3 regions of the Streptomyces sp. NPDC001858 genome follow, and region 1 is predicted to be linked to each of the others. Evidence: riboswitches for the same ligand, from Rfam matches in the RefSeq annotation. Region 1 holds a riboswitch; each other region holds the start of a gene.
The links. A riboswitch is a leader RNA that binds a small molecule or an ion and turns the genes downstream of it on or off. The one in region 1 is predicted to bind cobalamin.
Positions count from the first base shown of each region.

Region 2: it holds a riboswitch for cobalamin, as region 1 does, so the genes downstream of both, ACWCPF_RS24860 (ABC transporter substrate-binding protein) here and ACWCPF_RS20490 (cobalamin biosynthesis protein) in region 1, are expected to answer to the same signal.
Region 3: it holds a riboswitch for cobalamin, as region 1 does, so the genes downstream of both, ACWCPF_RS10035 (ribonucleoside-diphosphate reductase subunit alpha) here and ACWCPF_RS20490 (cobalamin biosynthesis protein) in region 1, are expected to answer to the same signal.

Region 1 is NZ_JBSFEV010000013.1:58,776-65,907, reverse strand. Features, by position in the region: gene cobN (cobaltochelatase subunit CobN) at 1-2,026, opposite strand, end outside; gene ACWCPF_RS20495 (cobyric acid synthase) at 2,023-3,534, opposite strand; gene ACWCPF_RS20490 (cobalamin biosynthesis protein) at 3,531-4,508, opposite strand; cobalamin riboswitch at 4,610-4,750, opposite strand; gene ACWCPF_RS20485 (hypothetical protein) at 4,920-5,141, opposite strand; gene ACWCPF_RS20480 (anion permease) at 5,176-6,399, opposite strand; gene ACWCPF_RS20475 (lysozyme) at 6,553-7,132, opposite strand, start outside.
Region 2 is NZ_JBSFEV010000019.1:33,003-40,134, forward strand. Features, by position in the region: gene ACWCPF_RS24830 (DMT family transporter) at 1-574, opposite strand, end outside; gene ACWCPF_RS24835 (SDR family oxidoreductase) at 974-1,702, shown strand; gene ACWCPF_RS24840 (aldo/keto reductase) at 1,774-2,187, opposite strand; partial or broken gene ACWCPF_RS24845 (aldo/keto reductase) at 2,279-2,590, opposite strand; gene ACWCPF_RS24850 (carboxylesterase family protein) at 2,735-3,112, opposite strand; gene ACWCPF_RS24855 (aldehyde dehydrogenase family protein) at 3,172-3,453, shown strand; cobalamin riboswitch at 3,508-3,712, shown strand; gene ACWCPF_RS24860 (ABC transporter substrate-binding protein) at 3,755-4,792, shown strand; gene ACWCPF_RS24865 (FecCD family ABC transporter permease) at 4,789-5,853, shown strand; gene ACWCPF_RS24870 (ABC transporter ATP-binding protein) at 5,894-6,715, shown strand; gene ACWCPF_RS24875 (enoyl-CoA hydratase/isomerase family protein) at 6,751-7,132, opposite strand, start outside.
Region 3 is NZ_JBSFEV010000005.1:301,835-308,966, forward strand. Features, by position in the region: gene ACWCPF_RS10020 (helix-turn-helix domain-containing protein) at 1-230, opposite strand, end outside; gene ACWCPF_RS10025 (hypothetical protein) at 324-566, shown strand; gene ACWCPF_RS10030 (ribonucleotide-diphosphate reductase subunit beta) at 479-1,504, opposite strand; gene ACWCPF_RS10035 (ribonucleoside-diphosphate reductase subunit alpha) at 1,504-3,873, opposite strand; cobalamin riboswitch at 3,996-4,131, opposite strand; gene ACWCPF_RS10040 (NACHT domain-containing protein) at 4,397-7,132, shown strand, end outside.

The DNA.
Region 1 (7,132 bases):
GCGAGGCGCGCAGCACGGCGAGCACCAGGTTCACCCGGGCCTCGCCGACCGGACCGCCGCCGAGGATGTGCAGACCGTCGCGGATCTGCACGTCCTTGATCTCGCACAGATAGCCGTCGATGTGCATGACGAACTCGTCGAAGGCGTCGTCGTCCGGCTGGTCGTCCACATGCAGGTCGTGGTGCAGCTCCGCCGCCTTGACCAGCGTCCAGATCTGCGCGCGCACGGCCGGCGCCTTCGTCGGGTCCAGATCGGACACGAGCGCGTACTCGTCGAGGAGCTGCTCCAGCTTGGCCAGGTCGCCGTAGGTGTCGGCCCGCGCCATCGGCGGGACGAGATGGTCGACCACGGTGGCGTGCCCGCGCCGCTTGGCCTGGGTGCCCTCACCGGGGTCGTTGACGATGAACGGGTACACGAGCGGCAGCTCCCCGAGCACGGCGTCCGGCCCGCAGCCCCTGGACAGCCCCAGCCCCTTGCCCGGCAGCCACTCCATCGTGCCGTGCTTGCCCATGTGCACGATGGCGTCGGCGCCGAAGGAGTGGTCCAGCCAGCGGTAGGCCGCCATGTAGTGGTGCGACGGCGGCATGTCCGGGTCGTGGTAGATCGCGATCGGGTTCTCGCCGAAGCCGCGCGGCGGCTGGATCATCACCACGACGTTCCCGAACTGCAGGGAGGCCAGCACGATGTCGTCCCCGTCGACGTACAGGCTGCCCGGCGGCTCGCCCCACGCGTCGAGCATGCCCTGGCGCAACTCGGGGTCCAGTTTGTCGAACCACGCCTGGTAGTCGGCGAGCGGCACGCGCGCGGGAGCGGCCGCCAACTGCTCCTCGGTGAGCCATTCGACGTCATGGCCACCGGCGTTGATGAGCCGGTGGATCAACTCGTCCCCGTTGTCCGGGTATTCGGTGAGCGAGTAACCGGCCGCCTTGAGCGCGTCCAGCACCCGGACCGCCGACGCGGGCGTGTCGAGACCGACCGCGTTGCCGACCCGCGAGTGCTTGGTCGGATAGGCCGTGAAGACGAGCGCGAGCTTCTTGTCGCCGTTCGCCTTGTGCCTCAACTGCGCGTGCCGTACGGCGATCCCGGCGACGCGTCCGGCCCGCTCGGGGTCGGCGACGTACACCGGGACGTCGTCCGGGCCCTGCTCCTTGAAGGAGAAGGGGACCGTGATCAGCCGTCCGTCGAACTCGGGGATCGCCACCTGCATCGCCGCGTCCATGGGGGACAGGGCCGCGTCGGACTCCTCCCAGGCGGCGTGCGAGGAGGTCAGGCAAAGTCCTTGCAGTACCGGCACGTTCAGGTCGGCGAGCGCCCCGATGTCCCAGGCCTCCTCGTCCCCGCCCGCCGAGGCCTGCGAGGCGTGCGTGCCGCCGGCGGCGAGGACGGTGGCCACGAGCGCGTCGGCCCGGCCGAGCAGCTCGTACAGTCCGGCGTCCGCACCGCGCAGCGAACCGCAGTACACGGCCAGCGCGTTGGCCCCCCGCGCCTCGATGGCGTCGCACAGCGTGTCCACGAAGGCGGTGTTGCCGCTCAGGTGGTGGGCCCGGTAGAAGAGGACGCCGACGGTCGGCCGGCCCTCGATGAACTCCCGCTCCCCGTGCATCCCGAACTCGGGCATCTTCTGCGGCTCGACGAACCCCTCGCCGGTCAGCAGCACGGTGTCGGAGAGGAACCGGGCCAGCTCGGTCAGGTTGGCCGGCCCGCCCTCGACGAGATACCGCAGCGCCTCCGCCACCACCCCGGCCGGCGCCGAGGACTCGGCCATCAGCTCGGCGTCCGGCACGGCCTCGCCGCCCAGCAGCACGGTCGGGATGCCGGACGCCTTCAGCGCGGCGAGCCCGTCCTCCCAGGCCCGCTTCCCGCCGAGCAGCCGTACGACGGCGAGGTCGGCGCCGTCCAGGAGGGCGGGCAGCTCCTCGGCGACGTCGACGCGGGTCGGGTTGCCGATCCGGTAGTCGGCGCCGGCAGCGGCCCGGGCCGCCAACAGATCGGTGTCGGCGGTGGACAACAACAACACTGTGCTCATGCGGGCGCTCCCGGTGGAATGAAAGGCAGTCCTTGCGGCGCGCCCGACTCGATGAGCCGCCAGAGCGCGTCGGTGTCCGCGTGCTGTTCGATCAGATCGCCGAGCCGGTCGAGCTGCTCCTCGCGCAGCCCGGCGAAAGAGGTGTCGGGGGCGGGCGTGAACCGGCGGCCCGCGGCGGCCGCGACCTCGCGCAGGAACGCCCGCCGGAATCCGTCCGACTCCAGCGAGCCGTGCCAGTGCGTGCCCCAGGTCTGCCCGACCCGGCAGCCGTCCAGGAAGGGGGTTCCGCCCAGGATCTCGGCGACCCCGTGGTGGATCTCGTAGCCCTCGACGGTCTCGCCGAGGGCTTCGCCCACCGGCCTGGTGAGGGTCTTCTCCCGGGCGAACCGCACCCGGACGGGCAGCAGTCCGAGTCCGTCGACCCGGCCCCGGCGGCTCTCGACCTCGTCCTCGATGCGCTCGCCGAGGAGCTGGAAGCCGCCGCAGATCCCGAGGATCGGCCGGCCCTCCGCCGCCCGGCGCAGCAGGGCCTCGGCCAGGCCGCGCTCGTGCAGCCACTCCAGGGCCCGGACCGTGCCTCGGGTGCCGGGCACGACGACGAGATCGGCGTCGGCCAGCTCCTCCGGCCGGTCCACGAACCGCACGACGACACCGGGCTCGGCGGCGAGCGCGTCCACGTCGGTGAAGTTGGACATGAGCGGCACGGCGCACACGGCGATCCGCAGCACGTCGTCCCCCACCGGCGGGGCGGTGTTCGACTCGCGCACGGTGCCGCGCAGCGAGACCCGGAGCCCGTCCTCCTCGTCGATCCCGAGCCCGTGCCGGAACGGCAGCACCCCGTAGGTGCGCCGTCCGGTGAGCCCGAGCAGCATGTCGAGCCCCGGCTCCAGCAGGGAGACGTCGCCGCGGAACTTGTTGACGAGGAACCCGGCGACGAGTGCCTGGTCCTCGGGGGACAGGAGCGCGACCGTCCCGAAGAAGGACGCGAAGACCCCGCCGCGATCGATGTCACCGACGACGAGCACGGGAAGCCCGGCGTTCCGGGCGATCCCCATGTTCACGATGTCGGTCCGCCGAAGATTGATCTCGGCGGGAGAACCGGCCCCCTCACAGATCACCGCGTCATACGTGCCCCGCAACTCGGCGAGACAGTCGAGAACGGTTCCCAGGAGTTTCTGCTGCCGGCCCCCGTGATACCCACGGGCGCTCAGCTCCCCGACGGGCTTGCCGAGCAGCACGACCTGGCTGCTCTGCTCGCCGCCCGGCTTCAGCAGCACGGGATTCATGAGCGCGGTCGGCTCGACCCGGCAGGCCTGGGCCTGCATGGCCTGAGCCCGGCCGATCTCGGCGCCTTCCTTCGTCACGAACGAATTCAGGGACATGTTCTGCGCTTTGAAGGGCGCGACCTTGACGCCCTGTCGCACCAGCCATCGGCAGATCCCGGCCGTCACGACACTCTTGCCGGCATCGGAGGTCGTGCCCGCGACCAGAAGACCGCCGCCGGTCATGAGGCACGCCCCTTCGCCTTGGCTTTCGCTTGCGCGTTCACGGTCGTGGCGAGGGCGCGCGCGGCGACGGTCACGCCGAGCGCGAGCAGACCGACCCGGCGCGAGAGCCGCGCGGCACGTTCGATGTCCTCGGCGACGACGGGCCGCCCGGCCGCCGCGTTGAGCACGGGCCGGTGCTCGACCCGGCCGCCGTACGACAGGGTCCCGCCCAGCCGCACCCCGAGCGCCCCGGCGAACGACGCCTCGACGGGCCCCGCGTTGGGGCTGGGATGCCGGCCCGCGTCCGCCCGCCAGGCCCGGACGGCCCCGCGCGGATCGTCCCCGGCCACGGCGGCGAGGACGGCGGTCAGCCGGGCCCCCGGCCATCCGGCGAGGTCGTCGAGCCGAGCGGAGGCCCACCCGAAGCGCAGGTATCTCGGCGAGCGGTGCCCGACCATGGCGTCGAGCGTGTTGACGGCGCGGAACCCGAGCAGCCCCGGCACCCCGCCGACGGCCCCCCACACCAGCGCCCCCACGACGGCGTCGGAGGTGTTCTCGGCGACGGACTCCACGACGGCCCGGGCGATCCCGTCCGCGTCCAGCGCCTGCGGATCGCGCCCGCACAGATGCGGCAGCCGCTCCCGCGCGGCATCGACGTCCCCCGCTTCGAGGGCCCGTCCGATGCCCCGCGCCTCGCGGACGAGAGAGGAGCCCCCGACGACGGCCCAGGTGGCGGCGGAGGTGAGGACGACGGAGACGGCGGCGGACGACCGTCCGCGGCGCGCGGCGGCAGCCCCCAGCGCTACGGCGCTCCCGGCGCACACGAGGGTGTGCAGGGCGCCCCATCCTCGGTGATCCCGCCACAGCACCCGCTCCACGTCACCCGCGGCCCGCCCGAACGCGGCGACCGGATGCCCACGGCGGGGATCGCCGAGCAGCAGATCGCCGAGGAGGCCGGCGGCGGCGCCGTACGCGAAGACGCGATCGGCACGCACGGGCTCAGCCGGCCGTGGGGTCGGGCAGCGAACCGGTGCGGTACCTCAACGGCCGAGCGAGCATGGCGATATGTCCTCACTCAGGGTGTCCGCGCCCTGGTTCGACTAGACCGGCGGTGAGAGTTCCTGGCTCCCGGGGGCTTACTACCCCGGTGACAGTGGCGGGACCGCGCCGGATTCGCACCGGCTTCCTCTCCTACCGCCGTTGATGGCTCCGGCAGTCCACCACGGGCCCGGAACGGCCGTCAACTTGCCGTTGACCTGCACAGGGAGAGTGTGCAGAACCCCACACCGCCACCACGACGGAGGTCACTCGCGCCCGGCTCGCAGCCGGCTCGCGGGGAGAAAACGGACCGCCCCGCGCGGCTCGTCGAAGAGCCGCACAGGGCGGTGAGTGCCGTCGGCCGGGCGTCAGACCACGATCAACGAGATCCCGTAGGCCACCGCGGCCGCGCAGGCGACGAAGCACGCGTACGCGCCCGTCACCGCGAGGGTGTCCGAGCCGCCCTCCGCCGCCGCGCGCTCCTGCCGCGACAGGCCCATGATGCCGAGGGTGAACAGGGCCACCAGGGCCACGGTGACCACGAGGCTGACGCCGAAGACGGAGCCCAGCGCCGCCCAGTCGATCTTCATGCTGCTTCTCTTCCTTCGTACCGGGTGCGCGGGCTCAGACGGCCGGGGCGGTGGGCTCGGTGGCGGCTGCTGCGGCGGCGGTCGCGGCGGTCGCGGCGGGGGACGGGATGGTGGCCGTCAGGCTGTCGGCGACCGGGGCCGGGATCGCCGTCGGCTCGTCCGTCCCGTTGACGTTCGACGCGTCGATGACCTCGCGCCGCGAGATCTTCCAGATCCACGCGCTGGAAGCCACCAGGAAGATCGCGACCAGCGCCGTGCCCCAGTCGCCCAGGTCGGTCACGGACTCCGCCAGCGCGCCCACCAGGGCCGCCGCCGGCAGCGTCAGACCCCAGGCGACGAACATCCGCGTCGCCGTCGACCAGCGGACCACTCCGCCCTTGCGGCCGAGGCCCGCGCCCATCACTGCGCCGGAGACCGAGTGCGTGGTGGAGAGGGAGAAGCCGAGGTGGGAGGAGGCCAGGATGACCGTGGCCGCGCTGGTCTGGGCGGCGAAGCCCTGCTGCGGCTGGAGGTCGGTCAGGCCCTTGCCCATCGTGCGGATGATGCGCCAGCCGCCGAGGTAGGTGCCGAGCGCGATGGCGAGGCCCGCGGAGAGGATGACCCAGGTGGGCGGGTCCGAGTCGGGGGCCACGGCGCCGCCGGCCACGAGCGCGAGGGTGATGATGCCCATCGTCTTCTGCGCGTCGTTCGTGCCGTGGGCGAGCGAGACCAGGCCGGCCGAGGCGATCTGGCCGGCGCGGTAGCCCTTCGCCGCGGCCTTGCCGTCGGCCTTCTTGCCGAGGGTGTAGGAGAGGCGGGTCGCCAGCAGCGCCGCGATGCCCGCCACGATCGGGGCCGCGATGGCCGGGATCAGGACCTTGGTGACCAGGGCGTCGCCGTGCACCGCGCCCATGCCGGCCGAGGCGATGGTGGCGCCGATCAGACCGCCCATGAGGGCGTGCGAGGAACTGGAGGGCAGGCCCACCAGCCAGGTCACGAGGTTCCAGAGGATGGCGCCGACCAGTGCGGCGAAGATGACCTCGGGCCGGATGCCGGTCTCGTCGACGAGCCCCTTGGAGATCGTGTTGGCGACCTCCACGGAGAGGAACGCGCCGACGAGGTTCAGCACGGCGGACATGGCCACCGCGACCTTCGGTCTGAGGGCGCCGGTCGAGATGGTCGTCGCCATCGCGTTGGCGGTGTCGTGGAAACCGTTCGTGAAATCGAACGCGAGTGCGGTTACCACCACAATCGCGAGGATCAGCGAGAAGCTTTCCATTTACCCAGGCAATCGTTCGAAGTGATCGGCCGGTTGAACGTAAGTAACCTAGGTGAACGGATGGTGAACTGAGGGGGGCTGCACGGTGTCCAATGGGGCGGGAGTGGGTCTGTGTTTCTTCGCTGTGCCGCCGACGGTTCAGGCGCCGCACGGCTAGTCCCCTTTTGCGAACCTCCGCAGCCGGTCGACGGAGCCGTTGAAGAGATTCTGGTCACCCGGCAGGCTGCCGCTGTCGGCGTACTGCCAGAAGGTCCACGCCGACCAGCCGCCCGGCAGGGCGCCCGCGTCGGCGGACCGGTAACGGGCGATCCACAGGGCGTGATCCGCGGCGAAGGCGCCGCTGCCGCCCGTGCAGAGGTTCCACCAGTGGGTCGTCGTGTAGATCACCGGGCGACGGCCGGTGAGCCGGTGCACCTCGTCGCTGAAGGCCCTGATCCAGGCGACCGTCTTCGCCTTCGTCAGGCCGTAGCAGGTGTTCGAGCCGCCGTAGGGGTTGTACTCCATGTCGAGGGCGGGCGGCAGGGTCCGGCCGTCCGCACTCCAGTCGCCGCCGTTGCCGACGAAGTGCGCCGCCTGCGCCTTGCCCGAGCCCTTGTCCGGCAACGCGAAGTGGTACGCGCCGCGCAGCAGCCCGACCGCGCCGGCGCCCGCGTACTGCGCGTCGAAGTACGGGTTGCGATAGGAGGTCGACTCGGTCGCCTTGACGTAGACGAACCCCGCCCCCGCGGCCTTC
Region 2 (7,132 bases), on a different contig from region 1:
AGGCGGCGTAGGACAGTCCGGCGCAGGCGGCGAGCGCGACGCCGGTCAGGTCGATCGGCGCGGCGTGCCCGGTGAACCGCGGGCCGAGGACCAGAAGGGTGCAGCCGAGCACGGCGGCGGCCGTGGCCGCGGTCCAGCGTGCGGTCGGCCGGGCCTGTCCGGTGACCCAGGACAGCAGTCCGGCGAAGACCGGCGCGCTGCCCAGCGCGATCACGGTGGCCACCGCCACGCCCGTGCGGGCCACCGCCGGGTAGAAGGTGACCGGATAGCCGGCCACCGCCACCGCGCCGAGGGCGAGCAGCCACCGTTCGGGGCGGGTGCAGGCGGCGGGCAGCGAGCGGGCGCCGCGGGAGGTGAGGAACAGCAGGATGCCGCCGAGGGCGAGACCGGCGCAGCCGATGGCCGCCGCCGGCGCCCCGGCCGGCGCCAGCGAGCCGGCGGTCCCCGTCGTCCCCCACAGCACGGCCGAGGCGAGGATGGGCGTGGGACCGCCGAGGAGGCGGGAGGTGCGGGACGGGCGCGTGCCGGGGGTGGCCGGGCGCGCGGGAGTCAGCGGGGTGGTGCGGTTCGGCACAGTCGTGGTCTTCCGTCGTCGAATGCGTCTGCGTCAGGGACTCGATGCGAAACGGGCGCACTCGACGACAGCCCCTGACCGCCCTGCGGGTCGGTCGGGGCCGGGGATCGAACCGTCGGTTTCTGCGCCCGGTCAGGCGCAGAGCGGCGGCAGGACGACGTGCCAGTAGGTGTTCACGCCGCGATGCTACCTGCGTGCCGGAGCGCTCCGCTCTCCGCAAGCGTGCCCGGTTCCGGTGAACGCGGCGCACAGGCTGCGAGGGGGGCGAGGACCCTCCGGGAGCCTTCGTCGAGGGCGCTGATCGGCCGGGTGCGGTGCTCCATGTGGCGCGATCCGATCCGCGCCCACATGGTGGTTCATATACAGCATCACGCCCAAAGCGCAAATGAGAGGTATGTCATGAAGTTCGCGGTCATCGGCGGCACCGGACTCATCGGTTCCCAGGTCGTCGAAAATCTGAACGCCGCCGGGCACCAGGCGGTACCGCACTCCAAGTCCACCGGCGTGGACATCCTCAGCGGCCAGGGGCTGGACGAGGCGGTGGCGGGATCCGACGTCGTCGTCAACCTGACGAACTCCCCGACCTTCGACGAAGCCTCCCTGGCGTTCTTCCAGACCTCGATGGACAACCTGCTGGCCGCCGCGCAGAAGGGCGGCGTCGGCCACTTCGTCGTCCTGTCGATCGTGGGCGCGGACCAGGTGCCCGAGATGGACTACTACCGGGCCAAGGTCCTCCAGGAGAAGATCCTCGCCGCCGGGCCGATCCCCTACTCGATCGTCCGGGCGACGCAGTTCATGGAGTTCATGGACGCCGTCATGACCTGGACCGCCGACGGCGACACCGTGCGGCTGCCCGCCACGCCGATCCAGCCGATCGCCGCCAAGGACGTGGCCGCCGCGGTGGCGGAGGTCGCCGCGGGCGCCCCGCTGAACGGCATCCGCAACATCGCCGGCCCCGACCTCTTCACCCTCGACGAGCTGGGCCGGATCACCCTGTCCAGCAAGGGCGACCAGCGCACCGTCGTCACCGACCCCACCGCCGGCATGTTCGCCGTCATCAAGGGGGACGTCCTCACCGACAAGAACGCCCACCTCGCCCCCACCCGCTACACCGACTGGCTCTCCTGACCGGTCAGCTCCCGTCCGCGCCCGGGGCGTCGACGCGGTCGGCGTCCCGGTTCTCGACGGCGCACTCGTTCTCAGCCGCTTCCGTGCCGGAGCCAGGCGAGCTGGTCACCGGTCAGTGACAGGCGCCGGGACCGCAGCGAGCTGTCGGTCTGTGCCGTCGTGCGCGGGCCGATGGACGGCCAGACGCCCGGGTGGTGCAGGGTCCAGGCCAGGGCGACGGTCTCGGGGCGGGTGCCGAGCCGGTCGGCGAGTTCGCGGCAGCGGTCGCGCCGGGCGCGGTTGGTCGCGGTGTCGTACGGGTCCGGGCGGCCGTCGGCCCGCCGCGGTTCGTCGGTGCGGGCGAAGAAGCCGCGGGCCTGCGACGACCAGCTCAGCAGCGGCAGACGGTGGGCGCGGACGACGTCGAGTGCCGCGGCGTCCGCGTGCAGGCTGCCGCCCAGCAGTGCGGGATCGGGTTCGGCGAGGCTGAACTGGTAGCTGGCCAGGGAGGTGCCCGCGCCCGGCCAGCTCCTGCGCGAGCACGGCGAGGCGGTCCGCCCGCCAGTTGGAGACGCCGACCCGGCGGACCCGACCGTCCTCGACGAGGCCGATCAGCGTGTCCGCGAGTTCGGCGACGGACCGGGCGGGATCGTCGCAGTGGTGGAGCAGGACGTCGACGGTGTCGACGCCCAGGTTCTCCAGCGCGCTCCGCACGTGGTCGTGCACGTTCTCGCGGCTGAGCGGGATGTCCCGGCCGCTCGTGTCGTGGCCGACCTTCGTGGCCACGCCGAGCGTTCCGGGGTTCTTGCGCAGCCACCGGCCGACCGCCGCCTCGGCCTGCCCGCCGGCATAGCTGTGCGAGGTCTCGACCAACAGGCAGCCGGCTTCGGCGAAGTGGGCCAGTTCCATGTTGCGTGCCCAGACCAGGAACGGCGGCGGCGGTTCCACGCCGGGCCGACGATGGTGTCGAGCAGCTCGCTCTGTTCGGGCGTCAGGTCGGGCAGGGGGGTCAGTCGCACGGTCGGGGTTCCTTTCGGGAACGGGTGAAGGGGTTCACCAGGCGGCGGTCCGGGTCCGCAGGAAGCGCCGGTGGAAGTCGGTTCTCGCCGGGTCGGCGAGCGGGATCGGCGCCCAGCCGTGGCCGGTCTCGAAGACCTCGGGCCGGTCGGGGCGGGTGGCCGGCCAGTCCGGCAGGGCCGGGCCGTTCGGGTCGCCGGTGGACACGAAGTTGACGACGTATCCGGTGAGGAGGTCCGCGACGCGCCGGTCCTCCTCGCGCCACGGGCGGTCCAGGGCGTGCAGCGTGCCCAGCAGGTACGGGATCTCCGAGCCGTGGAAGGCGCCGCGCGCAGCGCCGTCGGGGCCCGGCTGGGCATGGGTCCAGAAGTGGGTGAAGACGGGGCTCGCGGCGCCCTCGGCCCACTCCGTCACCCACAGGTGGGTGCTGACGCGGGCGGAGTCGGCGCGGGCCGTGTGGTGCCCTGTCGGTCCTGACCCACGAGGACGAGGAGAAGGCCGTCGCGATCGCCAACGGCACGCGCTACGGTCTGACCGCCACGCAATGGACCCAGGACATCGGCCGCGCCGTACGCCTGGCCCGCGCGGTCCAGGCGGGCCAGGTCGCCGTCAACACCCTCGGCGACGGCGGCCCCGGCGGGGCCATCGGCGCGCCCTTCGGCGGCTACCGGCACAGCGGCTTCGGCCGCTCCATGGGCCCCGACTACGTCGAGGACTGGACCCAGCTCAAGGCGGTCGTCATCAACGCCGGCTGAAGCGCCCGGGAGGGGACATCGGGGGGCACGTGGGGCGATCAGGCAATGCCATGGTAATTTTCGAACGCCAGTCGTATTCGTGCACGCGGTAGTACGCGTGCACGGGTCAGGGAATCCGGTGGAAGTCCGGAACTGACGCGCAGCGGTGAGGGTGACGGGCGGGGCGGCAACCACTGGACGACGGCCATGGCCAGGTCTGGGAAGGTGCCCCGCCGGGGTGATCCCGAGTCCGAAGACCTGCTGGCAGCCGACCGTCCGAACGGGCCCCGCGCATGGGCCTCGACGCCTAGGAAGCCGCTTCGTGCATCTGTCCCGCCCCGCCCGCTGTTCCGTCCTGCTCCTGTCCGGGGCACTGCTGCTGTCCGCCTGCGGTGCGGGCTCGTCGTCCGAGGGGGCTGCGGGCGCGGGCGCGTCCGCGAAGGCCGTCACGCTGGACAACTGCGGGCAGAAGGTGACCGTCAAGGCACCTCCGCAGCGGGCCGTCTCGCTGAACCAGGGCACCACCGAGATCATGCTCTCGCTGGGCCTCGCCGACCGCATGGTGGGCACCGCCACCTGGACCGACCCGGTCATGAAGGGGCTGGAGAAGGCCGACGCGAAGGTGCCTCGGCTCGCCGACAACCAGCCGTCGTTCGAGAAGGTGCTGGACACCGAGCCGGACTTCGTGGCCTCCTCCTTCACCTCCACGCTGAGCAAGGGCGGAGTGGCCCCGCGCGAGAAGTTCGCGGAGCTGGGGGTGCCGACGTACCTCTCGCCCGCCGACTGCGAGGGCAAGGACAACAGCGGCGGCGGCGACGGCTCGCGGACCGAGCCGCTGGCCATGGACACCGTGTACCGCGAGGTGCGCGAACTGGCGCGGATCTTCGGGGTCGAGGAGCGCGGCGAGAAGCTGGTCACGCAGCTCCAGGGCCGGGTGGCCACGGCCACGTCCGGGATCGACGCCGAGGACGCCACCGTCCTGTACTGGTTCGCGAACCAGGAGTCGCCCTATCTGGCGGGCTGCTGCGGTGCGCCGGGCATCGTCACGAACGTGCTGGGCGCGAAGAACGTCTTCGACGACAGCACGCAGGAATGGCCGCAGGTGAACTGGGAGACGGTCGCCGACCGCAACCCCGACGTGCTGGTCATCGGCGACCTCACCCGCAAGTCGCAGACGGCCGAGACCGCCGCGCGGAAGATCGCGTTCCTGGAGTCCAACGCGGCGACGAAGAACATGGACGCGGTGAAGCAGAAGCGTTACGTGCTGCTCAGCGGGCAGGCCATGAACCCCACGATCCGCACCGTCGAAGGGGTGGAGAAGGTCGCCGCGGCGCTGCGCGCGTACGGGCTCGCCGGATGACCACCGCCCTGCGGTCGCCCGGGGTCCGACGGCTCCGGGCCGCCGCCGGGGTGCTGCGGGGCGTGGCCGGCCCGGTCCTCGGACTCGCGGTGCTGGCCGTGTCCGTCGCCGTGGCCATCACCATCGGGCCGGCGGACATCGGCGTCGGTGACGTCTGGTCCACGGTCGCCTCCCACCTGGGCTGGGGCGCCTCGGACCTGTCCCCCATCCGGGACGGCATCGTCTGGAACCTGCGGCTGCCGCGCACCCTGCTCGCCGCGGTGTGCGGCGCCGGGCTCGCCGTGTGCGGGGCGGTGATGCAGTCGCTGCTGCGCAACCCGCTGGCCGACCCCTTCGTCCTGGGGGTCTCCTCCGGGGCGTCGACCGGGGCGGTCGTCGTGGTCGTCCTCGGGGTCGGCGGGAGCGTCGTGTCGGTGTCGGGGGGCGCGTTCGCGGGCGCGCTCGGCTCGTTCGCGATGGTGCTGCTGCTCAGCCACACGCTCGGCGGGACGACGGACCGGGTGGTGCTGTCCGGGGTGGCCGCGATGCAGCTGTTCTCGGCCGTGACCTCGTTCATCGTGCTGACGGCGGCCGACGCGGAGACCACCCGGGGCGTGCTGTTCTGGCTGCTCGGATCGCTCAGCGGGGCCGGCTGGACCGAGGTGTGGCTCTGTCTGGCCGTGCTGGCGCTCGCCCTGACGGTGTGCCTCGGGTACGCGCGCACCCTGGACGCCTTCGCCTTCGGCCAGGACGCGGCGGCCACACTCGGGGTCGCGGTGGCCCGGACCCGGCTGGTGCTGCTGTGCGTGACCGCGCTGTTGACGGCCGTGCTGGTGAGCGCGGCGGGCGCGATCGGCTTCGTCGGCCTCGTCCTGCCGCACGCGGCCCGCGCCCTGGTCGGCCCCGGACATGCCCGGCTGCTGCCGGTCGCCGCGCTCGCCGGGGCGGTGTTCCTGGTGTGGGCCGACACCCTGGCCCGTACCGTCCTCGACCCGCAGGAGGTGCCGGTGGGCGTGGTGACGTCGCTCGTCGGCGTCCCGGCGTTCGTCCTGGTCCTGTACCGCACGAGGGGGACCCGATGAGGAGGACGCGGTGAGCGGGACGCACGAGGGGCAGAACGCGGTGGACGGATCCCACGACAGCGAGTACGACGGGGAGCACGCGTCGCCCACGCTCCACGCCGACCGGGTGAGCCGCTCCGCGGGCGGACGGCTGATCCTCGACGGCGTCAGCCTCACCCTCCGGCCCGGCTCCGTGACCGGACTGCTCGGCCCCAACGGCTCGGGCAAGTCGACCCTGCTGCGGCTGCTGTCCGGGGTGCTGGCCCCGGCCTCGGGCGTGGTGACCCTCGACGGCCGACCGCTGGGCGACTGGGGCCGCCGAGCCGTCGCGCGGCGCGTGGCCGTCGTCGAGCAACAGGCGGACACCCTGGTCGAGTTGACCGTCGCCGACGTGGTGCGCCTGGGCCGCGTCCCGCACCGCCGCGCCTGGACGCCGGCGACCGCGGCGGACGAGCGGGCCGTCCGCACCGCCCTCGAACGCACCGGGCTCGCCGACCGCCTGGACCAGCCCTGGCACACGCTCTCCGGCGGGGAACGCCAGCGCGTCCAGATCGCCCGCGCCCTCGCCCAGGAGCCCCGCGAACTGCTGCTGGACGAACCGACCAACCACCTGGACATCCAGCACCAGCTCGACCTGTTGAACCTGGTCGCCGAACTGCCCGTCACCAGCGTCGTCGCCCTGCACGACCTGAACCTGGCGGCCATGTACTGCGACCAGGTCGTCGTGCTCCGGCAGGGCCGGGTGGTAGCCGCCGGCACCCCTGCCGCCACCCTCACCGAGGCCCTGATCGCCGACGTCTACGGCGTGCGCGCCACGGTCACCCGCCCCGGCGCCGGCGACCGGCCGTACATCCGCTTCCTGGGGACGGTCGCCGGGAGGTGAGCGCAGGGCGGCCGGCGCCGCGGCCGAACGGGCTCTCAGCCGTCGAGCCCGAGTCCCCGTCGTCCGTCGAGGGGGCGGAACCAGCGCTCGACGTCCGCGTCGGCGACCTCGGCGAGGGTGGCCGGTGACCAGCGCGGATCGCGGTCCTTGTCGATGACCTGGGCGCGGATGCCCTCGACCAGGTCGGCGGTGGACAGGGCCGCGCAGGACACTCGGTACTCCTGCTCCAGCACCCGCTCCAGCGACCCGAGCCGACGGGCCCGCCGCAGTGCCGTCAGCGTCACCTTCAAGGTGGTGGGCGACTTGGTGAGCAGGGTCTGCGCGGCCTCCTTCGCGGCCGGGTCGCCGTGCGCGAGCAGCCGCCGGACGATCTCCTCGACGGTGTCGGCGGCATAGCAGTCGTCGATCCACTCCCGA
Region 3 (7,132 bases), on a different contig from region 1:
GCCGGCACGGCGATCAGGTCGGCCTCCTCCAGCCGGTCGAGGCCGTACGGCGTGGAGACGGTGAGTCCGCCGACATGGGTGCCCAGCACCGGGCCTTCCGCCGACACGACGGCGAAGTCGTAGGCCGGCAGCCCCTCGTCGCTGCGGTCGAGGCCGAACACCTCGCACAGGACGCCGAGCTCGAAGGGATGCACACCGTCGAGGAGGACCGCGGCCACGTTCGTCAGCATGGTGCCAGTGTGCCACCGATGTGGCAGGAATTTGAAGGTGTACGGCAGTCCTGCCACTCCCGGTCAGGAGTCTCGCGCAGGACAGTGGTGTCCATGAACACGAACCAGATCGAAGGCCTCATCGGAATGCTCACGGTCCTCGGGATCCTCGTCCTCCTGGTCCTCCCGTCCGCGGTCGGCATCGTGCGCGACCGGCGCGCCGACCGGCAGATCAGGGAGGCCCAGGAGGCCCGAGGGGAGAGGGCGGGTCAGAAGTCCTCGTCCAGGTCGACGGTGCCCTCCACCGCGACCTGGTACGCCGACGGACGGCGCTCGAAGAAGTTGGTCAGCTCCTGAACGCCCTGCAGCTCCATGAAGGAGAACGGGTTCTCCGAGCCGTACACCGGAGCGAAGCCCAGCCGCGCCAGCCGCTGGTCGGCGACGCACTCCAGGTACTGCCGCATGGAGTCGGTGTTCATCCCCGGGAGGCCGTCGCCGCACAGGTCACGGGCGAACTGCAGCTCGGCCTCGACGGCCTCCCGCAGCATGTCGGTGACCTCCTGCTGGAGCTGGTCGTCGAACAGCTCCGGCTCCTCCTTGCGGACCGTGTCGACGACCTCGAAGGCGAAGCTCATGTGCATCGTCTCGTCGCGGAACACCCAGTTGGTGCCGGTCGCCAGGCCGTGCAGCAGACCCCGGCTGCGGAACCAGTAGACGTACGCGAAGGCCCCGTAGAAGAACAGGCCCTCGATGCACGCGGCGAAGCAGATCAGGTTGAGCAGGAAGCGGCGCCGGTCGGCCTGGGTCTGCAGGCTGTCCAGCTTCTCGACCTCGTTGATCCACTTGAAGCAGAATTCTGCCTTCTCGCGGATGGAGGGGATGTTCTCCACCGCGTCGAAGGCGGCCGCCCGGTCCTGCGGATCGGGGAGGTAGGTGTCCAGCAGCGTCAGATAGAACTGGACGTGCACGGCCTCCTCGAACAGCTGCCGCGACAGATACAGGCGCGCCTCGGGCGAGTTGATGTGCTTGTACAGCGTCAGCACCAGGTTGTTCGCCACGATCGAGTCGCCCGTCGCGAAGAACGCGACCAGCCGGCCGATCATGTGCTGCTCGCCCTCGGACAGCTTCGCCAGGTCGGAGACGTCCGAGTGGAGGTCGACCTCCTCGACGGTCCAGGTGTTCTTGATGGCGTCCCGGTAGCGCTCGTAGAAGTCCGGGTAGCGCATCGGACGCAGCGTCAGTTCGAAGCCCGGGTCGAGCAGGTTCTTCTCGGTCTTTTCGGGGGCGGTGGACATTACTGGCAGGCCTCGCAGGACTCGGGGTTCTCAAGAGAGCAGGCGACCGCGTCTTCAGGGGTCGCCTGTACGGGGATCGGGGCTTGCGCCTGGGCGGCGCGGGCGATCCGGGTCGCCGGGCGCGAACGCAGGTAGTACGTCGTCTTCAGACCCGACTTCCACGCGTACGCGTACATCGAGGAGAGCTTGCCGATGGTCGGCGTCTCCAGGAACAGGTTCAGCGACTGCGCCTGGTCCAGGTACGGGGTACGGGCGGCGGCCATGTCGATCAGGCCGCGCTGCGGGATCTCCCACGCCGTGCGGTACAGGGCGCGCACCTCGGCCGGGATCCACGCGAACTCCTGCACCGAGCCGTTGGACTCGCGCAGCGCCTCACGGGTGCGGGCGTCCCAGACGCCGAGCTCCTTCAGCTCGTTCACCAGGTAGGAGTTGACCTGGAGGAACTCGCCGGACAGCGTCTCGCGCTTGAACAGGTTGGACACCTGCGGCTCGATGCACTCGTACACGCCCGCGATGGACGCGATGGTGGCGGTCGGCGCGATGGCGAGCAGCAGCGAGTTGCGCAGGCCCGTCGCCGCGATCCGCGACCGCAGCGCCGCCCAGCGCTCCGGCCAGGTGAACTCGACGCCGTAGTGGTCGGGGTGCAGCACACCGCGCGCGGTGCGGGTCTTGTCCCAGGCGGGCAGCGGGCCGCTGCGCTCGGCCAGGTCGGCGGAGGCCTCGTACGCGGCGAGCATGATGCGTTCGGCGATCCGCGTGGACAGGGCCTGGGCCTCGGCGGAGTCGAACGGCAGCCGCAGCTTGAAGAAGACGTCCTGGAGGCCCATCGCGCCCAGCCCGACCGGCCGCCAGCGGGCGTTGGAGCGGCCCGCCTGCTCGGTCGGGTAGAAGTTGATGTCGACGACCCGGTCGAGGAAGGTGACGGCGGTGCGGACGGCCGCGTCCAGCCGCTCCCAGTCGATGCCGTCCCCGCCCGCGGCCGACGGGTCGACGAACGCGCCGAGGTTCACCGAACCCAGGTTGCACACGGCCGTCTCGCCGTCGTCGGTGACCTCCAGGATCTCCGTGCACAGGTTCGAGGAGTGCACGACGTGACCCGGTTCGGCCGTCTGGTTGGCGGTGCGGTTGGCGGCGTCCTTGAAGGTCATCCAGCCGTTGCCGGTCTGCGCGAGGGTGCGCATCATGCGGCCGTACAGGTCCCGCGCCGGGATGGTCTTCTTCGCGAGGCCCGCCTCCTCGGCCTTGCGGTAGGCCGCGTCGAACTCCGCGCCCCACAGGTCGACCAGCTCGGGCACGTCGGCCGGGGAGAACAGCGACCACTGCCCGTCGGCGTTGACCCGTCGCATGAACTCGTCCGGGATCCAGTGCGCGAGGTTCAGGTTGTGCGTACGGCGGGCGTCCTCACCGGTGTTGTCCCGCAGCTCCAGGAACTCCTCGATGTCGGAGTGCCAGGTCTCCAGGTAGACCGCGGCCGCGCCCTTGCGCCGGCCGCCCTGGTTCACGGCGGCGACCGAGGCGTCCAGGGTCTTCAGGAACGGCACGATGCCGTTGGAGTGCCCGTTGGTGCCCCGGATCAGCGAACCGCGGCTGCGGATGCGGGAGTACGACAGCCCGATGCCGCCGGCGTGCTTCGACAGCCGGGCGACCTGGTGGTAGCGGTCGTAGATGGAGTCCAGCTCGTCCAGCGGGGAGTCGAGGAGGTAGCAGGACGACATCTGGGGGTGCCGGGTGCCGGAGTTGAAGAGCGTGGGGGAGGACGGGAGGTAGTCCAGCCGGCTCATCAGCCCGTACAGCGCGGCGACCTCGTCCAGCGCCCGCGCGCTGTCGTCCTCGGCCAGGCCGGAGGCGACGCGCAGCAGGAAGTGCTGGGGCGTCTCGACGACCTTGCGGGTGATCGGGTGCCGCAGCAGGTAGCGGCTGTGCAGGGTGCGCAGCCCGAAGTAGCCGAAGCGGTCGTCGGCGGCCGTGTCGATCAGCGCGTCGAGGCGGGCCGCGTGGACGCGCACGAACTCGGCGGTGCGGTCCGCGATCAGACCCTCGCGATGGCCGACGGCGACCGAGGCGGTGAACGACGTGACGCCCTGGGAGGCTGCCTCCGCGGCGATGCTGATGGTCAGCAGCCGGGCGGCCAGCTTCGAGTAGGCCGGGTCCTCGGAGATCAGACCGGCGGCCGCCTCCGTCGCCAGCTCGCGCAGCTCCGCCTCGTCGGCCCGCGAGGACCGGCCGCGCAGGGCGGCGGCGGCGACCCGGCCGGGGGCGGCGTCGGGAAGGTCGGCGGTCAGCTCGGTCAGGGTCCGCAGCAACGCGTTCCCGGGACCGTCGGTCTCCAGCTCGAAGACTGAAACCGGGTCGGCTGGCGCGATGGTCACGTGAGGCTCTCCCTCGCTCGGCAGGGGGCCTGGCGGAGGGCGGGGCAGCACACGAGCGCACGGGGCGTCGCGCCCACCGGCCCACTCCGCGAGGCCCGGACGTCAGGGCACCCGGACCGGGACGGCCGGGCGCGCTGTCGGCAGGACCTCGGACTGAACAGGCGTGCACATATGGGTGGACATGCACGCGTGTACACCGTTGCGGGACAGTTCCGGATTCGCACCGGATTCCCCTGCGACGACAGCGAGCATGAGCATACATCTTGTGCCTGCCTGTCGCGTCACCCCCAGATGTTGTGTCGCGCTGATTTCAGAGCGTCAACTCGTAGGTGAGGAGAGTGATGTCGTCAGGTGCGGCACGGGATTCCGGTCCCGCTCTGGTGTGCGGACGAAACCGAGACGTTCGTAGCCGACGGCCGGGGACGGCCGGGTTGCGGGTCGTCCCCGGAGTGTTTCCATGGAAAGTAGGTGCCGACACCGCACAGTCCCCCGTCCCGAGAACCCTCTCGGAGGGAGCAGACTCATGACGAGTGTCGTCCGCCGCCCGCCCGGGAAGACCCGTCTGCCCAACGCGCCGATGGCCACACTGGAACTCAGACGCTGGGGCAAACGGATCCGCGGCGCCCTCGTCGGCCGCTGGCACACCCACACCATCCGCCGGGAGGCCCGGCGCGGAACCACCCGGCCCAGGAAATGGCGGAGGTGGTTCTCCTACGCCAACGTGACCCGGTTCGTCTGGGTGCTCGCTGTGCTCGCGGTGTTCGCCTGGTGCATAGAAGGTCTGTACATCCTGCTCACGGGGGAGACGACCGGCTTTGAGGAGTGGCGCAAGGGCAACGGCGGCTTCGACGCCCTGCTGCGCTTCATCGGGCCCGTCCTCACCGCCTCGATCGCCGCGGCGTCGTTCCTGTTCTGCTGGTACAGCTGGACCAAGCGACGCTATCTCCTGGACGCCCGTAGAAATCCCGACAAGCTGGTGCTCACCGCAGGCCCGGAGACCGACGAGATCGTGGGCCGCGAGGAGGTCGCCGAGGTCATCGCCCAACGGCTGCGCGACCGCGACACCCGCCGGCCCTATCTGCTCGTCGGAGGCGTCGGCGTCGGCAAGACCGCCGTCCTCGTGCGGCTCACCGAACTGCTGGCCCATCAGCACGCCGTACCCGTGCCGATCCGGCTCCGGGACGCGACGGACGAGGCCACCCTGAACTTCGAGCGCTTGGCCAAGCAGAGGTTCGCCGAGGAGACGCCTCAGGGGACCCTGGCCCGCACCAAGATCGACCGGGTCTGGCAGCAACTGCTCGCCGACGACAAGCCCGTCGTCATCGCCGACGGGCTGGAGGAGGCCCTGCTCGACGAGGGACTCCAGCAGAACCGGGACAACATCATCCGCCGGGCCATCGAACGGGCCCACAAGGAGCGGCTGCCGCTGGTCATCGCCTCCCGGCCGCACAGCCCGCTGGAGAACACCGTCGCCGCCATCGTGGAGTTGGAGCCGCTCAGCGAGGAGGAGGCGCTGTACTTCGTCGAGGCGCGCGCCTCGGACGCCGAGGAACGGTACCTGGACGACCTCGTGGAGCGGGCGGAGGTCACCGAGTCGCCCATCTACCTCCAGATCGTCCGCGATCTGCATCACCACGGCAGGCTGCGCCCCGACGAGCCGGGCCACCTGGACACCTCGGACCGGGACCGGGGCACGCTGCGCCTGCGGCTGCTGGACCGATGGGCCGAGGAGCTGTGCGCGGGCCGGCTGCGGGAGAAGGTCGCGCTGAACCTGCAGGAGCGCCAGGACACCGTGGCGGTGGTCGCCGCGATGGCCTGCGTCGGCCTGCTCCAGGACAAACTGGAGGTCGGCTTCGAGGAGTTGTTGAGCACGGACGTGCACCCTGGTCCGGTGCGGTATGCGGCCGGCCACGCGGAGCACCTGTGGACCAGAGCCCGCGGCTTCGACCGGTACGGCAAGCGCGTCAACGTCTTCTCCGAGTGGCACCGCGAACAGATCTGGAACGCCCTGTGCAGGCTGCTCGGCGAGGAGGAGCGCAAGCGGCTCAGCGAGGGCAGCATGGAACAGTGCCAAGCCGTGCTCGCCCGTCACGCGACCAACGCGCACAAGCTCAAGCTGGTGGAGAGCCTGGGGCGAAAGGTCCGTTTCCCGCACAGCATCATCCAGGCCTATCTGGGATTCCGCGTCCTGGACGAGCTGGGGGAGCGGGTCGCCGGAGAGCTGGTCGACCAGGCGCTGCGACCGCCCGGCCCCAGCCGGGAGCTGCTCATCGCCCTGGTGTTCCTCTCCCGGCGGCGGGCCGCGAAGCTCGCCGACCGGGGCCACGGTGTCCGGACCGAGGTGAAGAAGGAGATCGAGGAGTGGATGCGGCAGGCACCCGTGCACGGCCGCACCCTGACCCACCGGCTCTGCTCGGCGGCCGAACACCGCACCGACGACCCGAAGGTCCTCGACCTCTACGCGGCGGCGCTGGAGGTCGAGAGCGCGGAGGAGTCCCCAGGACACCTGGACGACATCGTGCATGCGGCGCACGCGTCCTGGTCCGGCATCAAGGGGGACCGCCGCAGCCTCGACGACGCGAAACTGGCCTTCGTCAGGCAGCTCGGGGCGACACTGCGGACGGTCTCCGGGCGGCTCGGCAGGTCGACGCTGTACTCGGAGCTCTTCGACATGGCCATCGAGGAGCCCTCCTACGCGATCCGTATGGCCGCCGCCCAGGAGTGCGGCGCCGGAGGCAACGAGGCGTTCACCGTGATCCGCGAGCGTTTCCGCCTCGACAGCGACCCCGTCCGCGAGTACATCGACCAGGTCAACCGCCTCAAGGACGAAAGGAGGCAGAACTACCAGACATGGGCGGCGCAGATGGCGCTGGCGACGTACGGCACCCCCGTGCCGTCCAACCGCCGCCAAGGGCTGCGCCGCCAGCAGCTCACCCTCAAACAGCTCCAGCAGAAACGGCGCGAACTCAACGACGGGTACGAGGAACGGCGGGTGCGGCTGCTCCGTAACTTCATGATGCGGGCCTGGATCCTGCCCATGCTCCTGGGCTCCGTCGACGCCGCCCACCGCGACGAGGCGTCCGAACGCCTCGGCAAGTGGCTGCGCCACCTGGACCCGGTACACACCGGCGGCACCCCCGACATGCCGCTCGCGCTGGAGGCCGCACTGGCCCAGGGGTTCAAGTACGCGGCCAACCGGCGCATCCGCCACCCGCAGTCGGACCCGGGCAGCCGGGCCGGCCTGATCCGCCAGGCGGTG